2 regions of the Marinobacter sp. bablab_jr008 genome follow, and region 2 is predicted to be linked to the other one. Evidence: predicted binding sites of a transcription regulator. Region 2 holds the regulator's gene; the other holds the start of a gene.

Region 1 (5,562 bases), on a different contig from region 2:
CGCAGCAATAGCCTCGCCTGCCAGCGGGTCACCAGAGGCCGGATGGTCGCCACACCATGCTTGCCTTCTGGCTGACCGGAAATGGGGTCCACAACCGGACGGATCAGGCTGGACGCCAAAGCAGAGGAGGCAAACCGGCCATTCCAGTGGATGGGCACAAACACTTCACCTGTGCGCTGGCCGGTGCTGCCCCGGACCCGGCCAACATAGCCTGCATTACCCGGCCCACGCAGCACTGCCAGGGCACCTTCAATCAAACCAAAGCCGGCAATGTCCGCCGGGTGCAACTCGATGAACGGCTCGCTGCGATGGGCAAACAGCCTGGGTGCCAGGGCCGTTCGGGTCATGGTATGCCATTGGTCACGGATTCGGCCGGTATTCACCACCAGCGGGTACCGGTGTCCAGGCAGCTGCCCAGGCGGCAAACTGGACACGGGCACCAATCGTGCCCGGCCATCCGGCGTGGGAAATTGCCCGTTCCCAAACAGCCGACGGGTTTGCAACCAGGCCCCGGGGTTACCCTCCGTGACCGGCCACTGCACCGGCGCCAGCTCGTCGTACTCCTGATTGCTGAGTTGAGACAAGGCGGAGATATTGAACACACGCTCGCCTCCGTTACCATAACCGGACAACACCGCATGTTCGCGAAAGATATCGGCAGGGCATGTGTAATCGAAAGCATGAGCATGGCCCAGCGAACAGGCAACGTCCCGAATAATCTGCCAGTCCGGCCGGACCTGCTCTGGCAGGGGCAGAAACCGGCGTTGGCGTGAAATGCGCCGTTCGGAATTGGTTACCGTTCCATCTTTCTCGCCCCAACCGGCAGCCGGCAAGAGAATATCGGCAAACTGCGTGGTATCGGTCTGGGCCACACAATCCGAGACAATCAGAGTCTGGCAACGGGACAATGCCTGGTGAATACGTTCACTGCCCGGCAGGCTGACTGCGGGGTTGGTGCCCATCACCCAGAGTACCCGGATCTCTCCCCGATGGACTGCCTCGAACAGGTCCACCGCTTTATGGCCGGGACCACCGGCCATCTGCTCGCTGTGCCAGAAATCCGAAACCCTGAGCAAAGCGCCCGGGGTGTCATAATCCATATGGGCTGCCAGAGTATTGGCCAGCCCGCCAACTTCACGGCCACCCATGGCATTGGGTTGTCCCGTCAGCGAAAACGGGCTCGCTCCCGGTCGGCCCACCCGGCCAGTAGCCAGATGGCAGTTAATGATGGCGTTGGCCTTATCCGTACCAGCAACCGACTGATTAATGCCTTGGGAAAACGCGGTCACTGTCCGTCCGGTGTCTGCAAACCATCGATAGAAACACTCCACCTCTTCTACTGCCAGATCGCAGCCCCTGGCTACCGCTTGCACGGAAGGCGCACAGGATCGGGCGATCGCCAGGGTTTCCTCGAAGCCGTTACAATGCTCTGCAAGGTAGTCCTCCGCCAGGGCCCCGTGATCGTGCAGCCAGACCAACAGGCCATTGAACAACAGGGTGTCGGTTCCGGGGCGAAGCTGAAGGTGCAGATCAGCGAGATCCGCTGTCGCTGTCTTTCTGGGATCGATGACCACCACTCTCCGTCCCTGACGGCGCGCTGCACTCATTCGCTGGTACAGTACCGGGTGGGCCCAGGCGGCGTTGCTGCCCGCGAGCACCAGCAGGTCCGCCAGCTCAAGATCCTCGTAGCAACCGGGAACACAGTCCTCGCCAAAAGCACGCTTATGTGCCGCAACAGCCGAGGACATGCACAGTCTGGAATTGGTATCCACATGCGGTGTGCCGATAAACCCCTTTGCCAGCTTGTTGGCAATGTAATAATCCTCCGTGAGTAGCTGCCCGGAGAGATAGAAGGCCACGGACTCCGCGCCATGCTCCCGCACAGAGTCGGAAATGGCCCCCGCTACCCGGTCAATGGCTTCCTCCCATGTCACCTCATAGCCTGCAACCTTTGGCACCAGCAACCGGTTGGCATCCTCCAGCGTTTCGTGTAAGGCAGAACCTTTGACGCAAAGCCGTCCGCCATTGGCCGGGTGCTGATGATCGCCTTCGACATGGCCAGGGGCTGCCAGAACACCGCAGCCAACACCACAGTATGGGCAGGTGGTGGCAATAGAGTCCGCTGGCGTGTCGTGGTGTTTCATGGTGTTCCTCGCTCTTGAACCAAAAAAGCCCACCACCCGGTTTCCGTTTCCAGAGCCGGGGGGAGGGCTTCGTTGCCTGTGTTGTCTGCCATAAAAGAAAGCAATTAGGGGGCCAGCGCACGATTTGATGTCTCCAAGGGCCTTGAATGGCGCATGGTGCGCGTTTTGAAGCGACGTGCACCGTTAAACGACCTCCTTGAAAAGCCTATCGATGGGCGTTCACCTTGGTGCAAAGGGCTTTTTTTTGCACCAAAACCACCCCGCCACACAACGTGATCCCCCAACCGGAACAACACGAGCGCCCGCAACTTACTGAAATATATAAACAGTCCTAAATGGCACGGCTTGTGCTGAGTGGTTAGTGAACCATCACGACATCACAGCTCCCATTTACAGGCATCGGCGCCTGCTCTCCGGCAACGGAGGCAGGCGCTTTTTTTTGCGCGTCTGAAATGAGAGAACCGAGAGGCATCACGATGAAGACAGTGAACCATTATGTTCGACCTTTACTGACCGCCACCCTGATCGGCCTGAGTTCCCTGGCCCAGGCCGATATTGGCCCGGCGGAGAAACCCGATCTCAAGCTTGGCTTTATCAAACTCACGGATATGGCGCCCCTGGCGGTTGCCTGGGAACAGGGCTACTTCATGGACGAAGGGTTATTCGTAGAACTCGAAGCCCAGGCGAACTGGAAGGTGCTGCTGGACCGGGTCATCACCGGTGAACTGGATGGTGCCCACATGCTGGCCGGCCAACCCCTGGGCGCATCCATAGGCTATGGCACCCAGGCCGATATCATCACCGCCTTCAGTATGGATCTCAACGGCAACGGTATTACCGTGTCCAACGACGTCTGGGAAGCGATGAAACCAAACCTGGAAATGGAAGGTGATCATCCGGAACACCCGATTTCAGCCAGCGCGCTGAAGCCAGTGGTTGAGCAGACCCGCGCCAACGGCAAGCGCTTCCGCATGGGCATGGTGTTTCCGGTGTCCACCCACAATTACGAACTGCGTTACTGGCTGGCCGCCGGTGGCCTGAATCCCGGCTTCTACGCGCCCCAGCGCGGCGATACCAGCGGCACCATCCAGGCCGACGTGCACCTCTCCGTGACACCGCCGCCCCAGATGCCCGCCACCATGGAAGCAGGCACCATACAGGGCTACTGCGTGGGCGAGCCCTGGAATCAGCAGGCGGTTTTCAAGGGCATCGGTGTGCCTGTGATTACCGACTACGAAATCTGGCCCAACAACCCGGAAAAAGTGTTCGGGGTGACCGAATCCTGGGCCGAGCAGAACCCCAATACCCATCTCCGGTTACTGCGGGCTCTGATCCGCGCAGCTTACTGGCTGGACGAAAACCAGAACGCCAACCGGGAGGCCGCCGTGGACATCCTTGCCCGCCCCAGCTACGTGGGGGCCGACAGGGAAGTCATTGCCAACTCCATGACCGGTACCTTCGAGTATGAAAAAGGCGATGTCCGGGAAGTGCCGGATTTCAACGTCTTCTTCCGCTATCACGCCACCTATCCGTATCCGTCTGATGCGATCTGGTACCTGAGCCAGATGCGTCGCTGGGGCCAGATTCCCGAAGCACAATCCGACGACTGGTATATGAAGACCGCAGCCCGGGTGTATCGGGGCGATCTTTACGCCGAAGCGGCCCAGTCACTGATCGAGGACGGCCTGATGACCGCCAGTGATTTCCCGGACTTTGCCCAGGAGAATTTTGAACGCCCCATGCAGGGTGAGCTGATTGACGGCGTCCCTTTCACTCCGCGCGAACCCAATGCCTACATCAACCGTTTCAGTATCGGCCTGAAAGGGTCGGAGACACCGTAAGGGAGGGCCTGACATGACGACGTTAAGCGCAAGAATCAGTCAGTCCATGGCCAGTGGCAGCCGCCAGCTACTTTCCGGTCTGCAACCGGGGGAATGGCTCAGCCAGGGCAAGCAGCTGCTGTTACCACTGGTTGGTATTCTGGTCTTCCTGGGCTTCTGGCATCTGGCCGCGCCACAGGTGGAAACCTCCCTGGGGGCCTTTCCCGGCCCGGTGCAGGTGTGGGAACAATCCGGGCAACTGTGGCAGGAGCATATCAGCCAGCGGGAGCGGGCCGATAAGTTCATCGCCATGCAGGAGGAGCGTAATGCCCGCATTCTGGCTGACAACCCGGAGGCAGACGTCCGTATCCGGGCTTACCCCGGCGCACCCACCTTTCTCGACCAGGTGGTCACCAGCCTGCTGACGGTGCTGGCCGGTTTCGCCCTGGCGTCGCTGATTGCAGTACCTCTGGGCATTGTGTTTGGCCTCAACCGGTATTTCCAGGCGGCGGTGAACCCATTGATACAGATCTTCAAACCGGTCTCTCCGCTGGCCTGGCTGCCGCTGGTGACCATGGTGGTATCGGCCACCTATGTCAGTGACGATCCAATGTTCGAGAAGTCGTTCCTGACCTCGATGATTACGGTCACTCTGTGCAGTCTCTGGCCAACACTGATCAACACCAGCGTTGGAGTGGCAGCGGTAAACCCCGACCTGCTGAACGTCTCCCGGGTACTTCGGCTGTCGTTCTGGACCCACGTTCGCAAGGTGGTGTTGCCTTCGTCGGTGCCGATGATCTTTACCGGCTTGAGGGTGTCGTTGGGCATTGCCTGGATGGTGCTGATCGCCGCTGAGATGCTGGCGCAGAGCCCGGGGCTGGGTAAGTTCGTCTGGGATGAGTTCCAGAATGGCAGTAGCCAGTCTTTGAGTCGGATTATGGTGGCGGTGCTGGCCATCGGGTTTATCGGGTTCTTGCTGGATCGGGTCATGCTGTTGATTCAGCGGAAGGTGGCCTGGAATGAGTGATCCCGTTCTGGAGCATGCCGCACCGGGTGGGTTACGCCTCCCGAAACACGCGGCGAGTACATCCATGTACGCTCCGCAAAAACATCCATGTTTTTGAGGGTTTCGGGAGGCGTAACCCACCCGGCGCTCCGCTTGCTTTTGAGGTGAATTCCATGAGTAAACCACATTTAGAACTAACCGGTGTTGAAATGGCGTTTGATACGCCGAAAGGGCCTTTCATTGCCCTGGACAATGTGAACCTGAAGATCCAGAAAGGGGAGTTTGTTTCGCTGATCGGCCATTCCGGCTGCGGAAAATCGACGGTGCTGAACATTGTTGCCGGGTTACTGCAGGCCTCCAGGGGTGGCTGTGTGCTGGATGGGCATGAGGTAAATTCCCCCGGTCCCGAGCGGGCAGTGGTGTTTCAGAATCATGCCCTGATGCCCTGGTTAACGGTGTATGAAAACGTGGAGCTGGCGGTCCGGCAGGTGTTTCGCAAGTCGATGACCCGGCAGGAGCGCAAGGACTGGATCACCCATAACCTGGAACTGGTGAATATGGCCCACGCCGCCAACAAGCGGCCTGGCGAGAT
Region 2 (5,562 bases):
ACGGCCATTTTCTTCAGCCGGCCCGGTGCTTCCTGGGTGGCCGCCTCCCGGGTCAGCGGGAACAGCAAACCAATGGGCAGGTTGTCGATGCAGTAGAATCCCAGGTCTTCCAGCACATGCAGAGCCGTACTCTTGCCGGAACCGGATCGGCCACTGACGATAATCAGCTTCATGGGACTGTTTCTCCTTCAATCTGCCTGGCAGCCTGTCCAGATATCAGGCTGATCTCAGTGATTACTCTCCGCCATACGCTGGTAAAGGCTCGCGGCATCTTCACACTGGCGCAGCCGGGCGCAGAAGGTGCTGTCATTGAAGCGCTCCGCCAGCTGGCTCAGTAACTCCAGGTGTTCACTGGTGGCTTCTTTGGGGACGATCAGTGCAAACACCAGATCTACCGGCTGGTTATCGATAGCATCAAAGTCTACCGGCTCCTCCAGAGTCATCAGCACGCCGATGACCCGGTCCAGGCCTTCCAGTCGGCAGTGGGGGATGGCAATACCCTCGCCGATACCGGTGCTACCCAGCCGTTCGCGGGAGACCAGATTGTTGAAGATCTGGGTGTCGCTGAGGATTTCATCCTGAAAGTGAATCCGTTCAGCGATGAACTCCAGCACACGTTTCTTGCTTGAGGCCGGCACCTTACACAGGGTCAGTTCAGGGGCAAGAATATTGTCGATGGTCAGGGATGGCTCGCTCATGGATCGACTGCATGTCCGTAAAAAAAAGGCTGCGGCCGGTTAGCCCCGCCGCAGCTCGTTTCATGAAACACCCGGTAAGGTTCGCGCTTCAGCGACCGCCGTTACCGTGCATCCGGTCTACGTTCTTTTCCTTGTGCTTGAGGATCTGACGGTCCAGCTTGTCGACCAGAGCGTCGATTGCGGCGTACATGTCCTCATTTTCTGCCTTTGCGTGAATCTCACCACCAATCACGTGCAGCGTGGCTTCCGCCATCTGGCGCACCTTCTCGACCTCCAGTGTGACCTGGCAGTTACTGATGTGGTCGAAGTGACGCTCCAGCTTCTCGAACTTGGTGTTGACGTAATCCTTCAGAGCGGGAGTCAGTTCTACGTGATGGCCTGAAATGTTGAGTTGCATAGGCGTCTCCTGTTGTCATACTGCCGGCGTGCTTGCCGGCTTGCGTGCCAGTGCATCTTGCACCGGCGAAAGTTTAAACCAGGCGTTTTCGTTCGTTCGAGGGAGGAATATGCATGGCCTCCCGGTATTTGGCCACGGTACGCCGCGCCACGTTGATTCCCTGTTCCCCTAGCATGGCTGCAATTTTGCTATCGCTCAATGGCTTTTTCGGGGTTTCCTCGGCAATCAGCTTCTTGATCATCGCCCGGATGGCTGTAGACGAGCATTCGCCGCCCTCGGCGGTGCTGACGTGGCTGGAGAAAAAGTACTTCAGCTCAAAAATACCGCGGGGCGTGTGCATGTACTTCTGGGTGGTAACCCGGGAAATCGTGGACTCGTGCATTTCCACCGCCTGGGCAATGTCAGACAGGATCAGAGGCTTCATGGCTTCTTCGCCCTGATCGAGGAACCCTTGCTGGTGTTCAACGATGCGGGTGGCCACTTTCAGCAGGGTTTCATTCCGGCTTTGCAGGCTCTTGATAAACCATTTCGCTTCTTGCAGCTGGTCGCGCAGGTAGGTGTTATCGGCACTGCTGTCAGCCCGGCGGATCAGTGACGCGTAGCTGGCATTCACCCGGATACGCGGAGCGATTTCCGGGTTGAGTTCAACCCGCCAGCGGCCTTCGTGTTTGCGTACGATGACGTCCGGGATAACGTAATCCGGTTCGGCCCGGTCCACGACATCGCCAGGGCGAGGGTTCAGGCTGGTGATCAGGGCCAGTACCTGTTTCAGCTGGTCTTCCTTGAGCCGGCTGCGGCGCAACAGCTGTGCGTAGTCCCGGTTGCCAAGCAGATGCAGGAACTGGGTAACCACCAGTCTCGCCTGGCGCAGCCAGGGGGTATCCGGTGGCAGCTGGTTGAGCTGAATCAGCAGGCATTCCTGGAGATCCCGAGCGAACACGCCGGGCGGGTCGAAGTGTTGCAGGCGGTGGAGTACCGCTTCCACTTCGTCCAGTTCCAGCGGATCTTCTTCGGATTCGTCCAGCAGCCCTGCGTGAATGTCCTCGATGTCAGACGTCAGGTAGCCGCGCTCATCCACGGCATCCAGCAGCGCGTGGGCAATGGCCTGATCCCGCTCGCTCAGGGGCGTCAGGTTCAGCTGCCACTCGAGGTGATCCTGCAGGGTTTCGGTGGGCGAATTACGAGTCTCGAAATCCGATTCGTGCTCGTCTTCGCCCTTGCTGGCCGGAGCCGGGGCAGACTGGTAGATGTCATCCCAGGCGGTATCAACCGGCAGATCATCAGGAATGTTGTCCGGAATATCGTTCTCGGACGACCAGTCTGGGCCGTTCTCGGTTTCGTCCCAGTCCGGGCTCGCGTCCTGGTGGCTGTCGTCCTGGGTGGTCTCAGAGCCGGAAGCTTCGCTGTGCTCGTGCTCTTCGCGTTCGTCGCCTTCAGCGTGCTCATCGTCCTCGGAGGTTTCCAGCATGGGGTTTGATTCCAGCGCCTGCTGGATTTCCTGCTGGAGATCGAGGGTAGAAAGCTGCAGCAGGCGTATAGCCTGCTGCAGCTGGGGCGTCATGGTCAGACTCTGGCCCAGCTTAAGCTGTAATGAGGCTTTCATAACCATGGCTCAAGATCCATAACTCGTGGGCATCCCGGTTGTTGCTTTGCCGGCGCACAGGCCGAAAAAAATGTTGTACGCTGGTTACTTGCCATTGTCTGTAGACAGTATAAGCAAGTTTTTTGCCGAGTTTACTTGCTACAGATCATCAAAACAATCAGGCCTCGGATAAACCCTGTTTTATCAGGTCAGAGCCGGAACTCGTCGCCCAGATATACTTCTTTCACCTGCTGGTTTGCCAGAATGGCTTCGGCATTGCCGGAGGCAATGATGTGGCCTCCGGAAACGATGTAGGCATTCTCGCAGATGTCGAGGGTTTCCCGAACGTTGTGGTCGGTGATCAAGACCCCGATGCCCTTGTCCCGAAGGTGCCGGATGATGTGCTTGATGTCACTCACTGAGATGGGGTCTACGCCCGCGAAGGGCTCGTCCAGCAGAATAAAGGCAGGCTCCATGGCCAGCGCCCGGGCGATTTCAACCCTGCGGCGTTCGCCGCCGGATAGTGCCATACCCACGCTGTCCCGGATGTGAGTAATGTGGAACTCTTCCAGCAACTCTTCCAGCTTGGCGTCCCGTTCCGCCCGGCTCATGCCTTTGCGGGTTTCGAGGATGGCCATGATGTTGTCCCGTACGGTCAGTTTGCGGAACACGGAGGCTTCCTGGGGCAGGTAGCCGATGCCCTTGCGGGCGCGGCCATGCATCGGCAGCGGGGTGATGTCCTGGGTGTCGATGGTGATCCGGCCGTGATCCGCAGGCACCAGGCCCACGATCATGTAGAAGCAGGTGGTCTTGCCGGCGCCGTTGGGGCCGAGCAGGCCGACAATCTCGCCGGAGCGAATTTCCAGAGAAACGTCCAGCACCACTTTTTTCTGCTTGTAGCTTTTTGCCAGATTACTGGCCCTGAGAACTGCCATCCGAACCTTTCCCGTCACTGGATTGAGCTGAATTACGAGGCTGAATCACCATTTCCACCCGGCCGGAGCCGCCGTCGGATGGCGTGCCGCCTTCCGCAGTAACAACGCGGCGAACGGTGTCGTAGTGGATGACATCGCCCCGGAATACGTTGCCACCCTGTTCGATGACGGCCTGTCTTTCAAAAATGACCAGGTTTTCATCGCCAGACCAGGTGATGTTCAGGGCCTTGGCATCGGTCATGCCTTCGCCTTCCTGGCCAGGTTGCCGGTAATGGGCGGGGTTGCCGGCGGCTTCAATCCGGCTGACACCTTGTTGGTTCCGGTAAAGTACCACCCGATCCGCTTCCAGCCGGGTTTCGCCCTGGATCAGTTCGACAGCGCCGGTGTAAACGGCCGTACCGGCGCTATCGTCCAGGCGGGCAGAATCGGCACTGACCTTGATGGGGATGTCTGAATCCAGATTGAATGCCGATACAGGGCCGGCCAGCAATGCCATGGCCAGAATCACTGGCCGGCAGAAAGATCGTTTACCTGACGGTTTCATATTGTCCCTCTACCCGGGAGTTGAGTTCGAGAATGCGTTCGTCGATCCAGGCTTTCATGCCGGTGGAGCGGGTGACGCCGAAAGGCTCGGTGATGGACACCGGATGGTCTGTGTAGACGGTGCCGTTGCTGTTGTCCAGGGTCAGTGCCTCGGTTTCGAGAACGGCTTCGCGGCCTTCGGACTGTCGGGTCAACCGGACGTTCCCCGTAAGTTCCAGCTTTTCATTGTTCTGCTGAAGGCTACCTTCATTGGACTCGATGAGCCAAGGTTCGGGGCTGCCCTCACTGAAAAGCCGGGCTCTCGGCGTGTCCAGATGAGCCGTGCCGGTTTCTTCAAACTGTTCAATTCTGGGGCTTGTGAGATCAATCTGGAGGTTGCCTTGCTCATCCCATGCACGGTACTGGCCGCCCACCACAAAGCCGTCGGGTTCTGCGGGCCCCCGCAGGTCGCTGGCGGCATTCCGTGAGCTGACAGGCTCGTCGCTTTGCCACAGCAAAAAAACGGTTGCTGTTACGGTGACGGCCAGGGCCAGGGTTGTAACCCGCCGTTTGCCACGATCGCCGAAAAGCCGCTCGGTGATCATGCTGGCTCGTCCAGATAGGGAGCAAGAGTGGTGTCCAGGTGCCCTTGAGCCCAGAGCAGGAGATCGCAGGCCTCGCGCACAGCGCCCTGTCCACCGTGGCTGCGGGTACAGTAGTCGGCGTGTTGCTGAACCAGCCAGTAGCCGTTGGGTACCGTGATGCCAAGGCCGGCAAAACGCAGCGCGGGCAGGTCGGGCAGGTCGTCGCCCATGTAGGCAATCTGCTCCGGCTCAAGGTTCATATCCCGGATCAGTTCCAGCAATGCGACCTTCTTGTCTTCGCGACCCTGCATCAGATGCGGGATGCCCAGATCCGACATTCGCTTTTCCGTGAGGGGAGAACGTCGTCCGGTAATCACCGCCACGGTGATGCCTGCCTGCATCAGCTGTTTCAGGCCCAGGCCGTCAAGAATGTTGAAGGCCTTGAGTTCGTCGCCGCTGGCACTGAAATAGAGGCGACCATCGCTCATGATGCCGTCCACATCCAGGGCGATCAGGCGAATGCCCGATGCCTTGGCCTTCAGGGCTGCGTCCCAGTGGGTTTGTAACGGATGCGCTGTCTGAGTCATCAAATCACTCCGGCCCGCAGCAGGTCGTGCATATTAATGGCGCCCACCAGGGTGCCGTTTGCGTCGGTAACCGGCAAGGCGTTGATCTTCATTTCTTCCATGATATTCAAGGCTTCTGCCGCCAGGTGGTCTGCCCGGATGGTTTTGCCGTTGCGGGTCATCACGTCCTGGATGGGGGTAGTGTGCACATCCACGGATTTGTCCAGGGTCCGGCGCAGGTCGCCGTCGGTGAAGATGCCCGTCAGGGTGCCGGCGGC

Evidence for each region. Region 2 encodes sigma-54, which starts transcription at its own class of promoters, with help from an activator protein. Its sites were predicted from a motif close to ANTGGCATNNANNTTGCTNT; they were not measured.
Region 1: JIF53_RS05480 (CmpA/NrtA family ABC transporter substrate-binding protein) is a predicted target of sigma-54. The motif match lies at 2,479-2,498, and genes of this name have one in related genera.

What each region holds. Positions count from the first base shown of each region.
Region 1 covers NZ_JACDWW010000051.1:3,950-9,511, forward strand. Annotated here, with positions in the region: gene JIF53_RS05475 (nitrate reductase) at 1-2,144, opposite strand, end outside; gene JIF53_RS05480 (CmpA/NrtA family ABC transporter substrate-binding protein) at 2,621-3,985, shown strand; gene JIF53_RS05485 (ABC transporter permease) at 3,999-4,991, shown strand; gene JIF53_RS05490 (ABC transporter ATP-binding protein) at 5,144-5,562, shown strand, end outside.
Region 2 covers NZ_JACDWW010000059.1:106,867-112,428, reverse strand. Annotated here, with positions in the region: gene rapZ (RNase adapter RapZ) at 1-173, opposite strand, end outside; gene ptsN (PTS IIA-like nitrogen regulatory protein PtsN) at 228-698, opposite strand; gene hpf (ribosome hibernation promoting factor) at 787-1,095, opposite strand; gene JIF53_RS09115 (RNA polymerase factor sigma-54) at 1,169-2,698, opposite strand; gene lptB (LPS export ABC transporter ATP-binding protein) at 2,887-3,612, opposite strand; gene lptA (lipopolysaccharide transport periplasmic protein LptA) at 3,590-4,156, opposite strand; gene lptC (LPS export ABC transporter periplasmic protein LptC) at 4,140-4,739, opposite strand; gene JIF53_RS09095 (KdsC family phosphatase) at 4,736-5,305, opposite strand; gene JIF53_RS09090 (KpsF/GutQ family sugar-phosphate isomerase) at 5,305-5,562, opposite strand, start outside.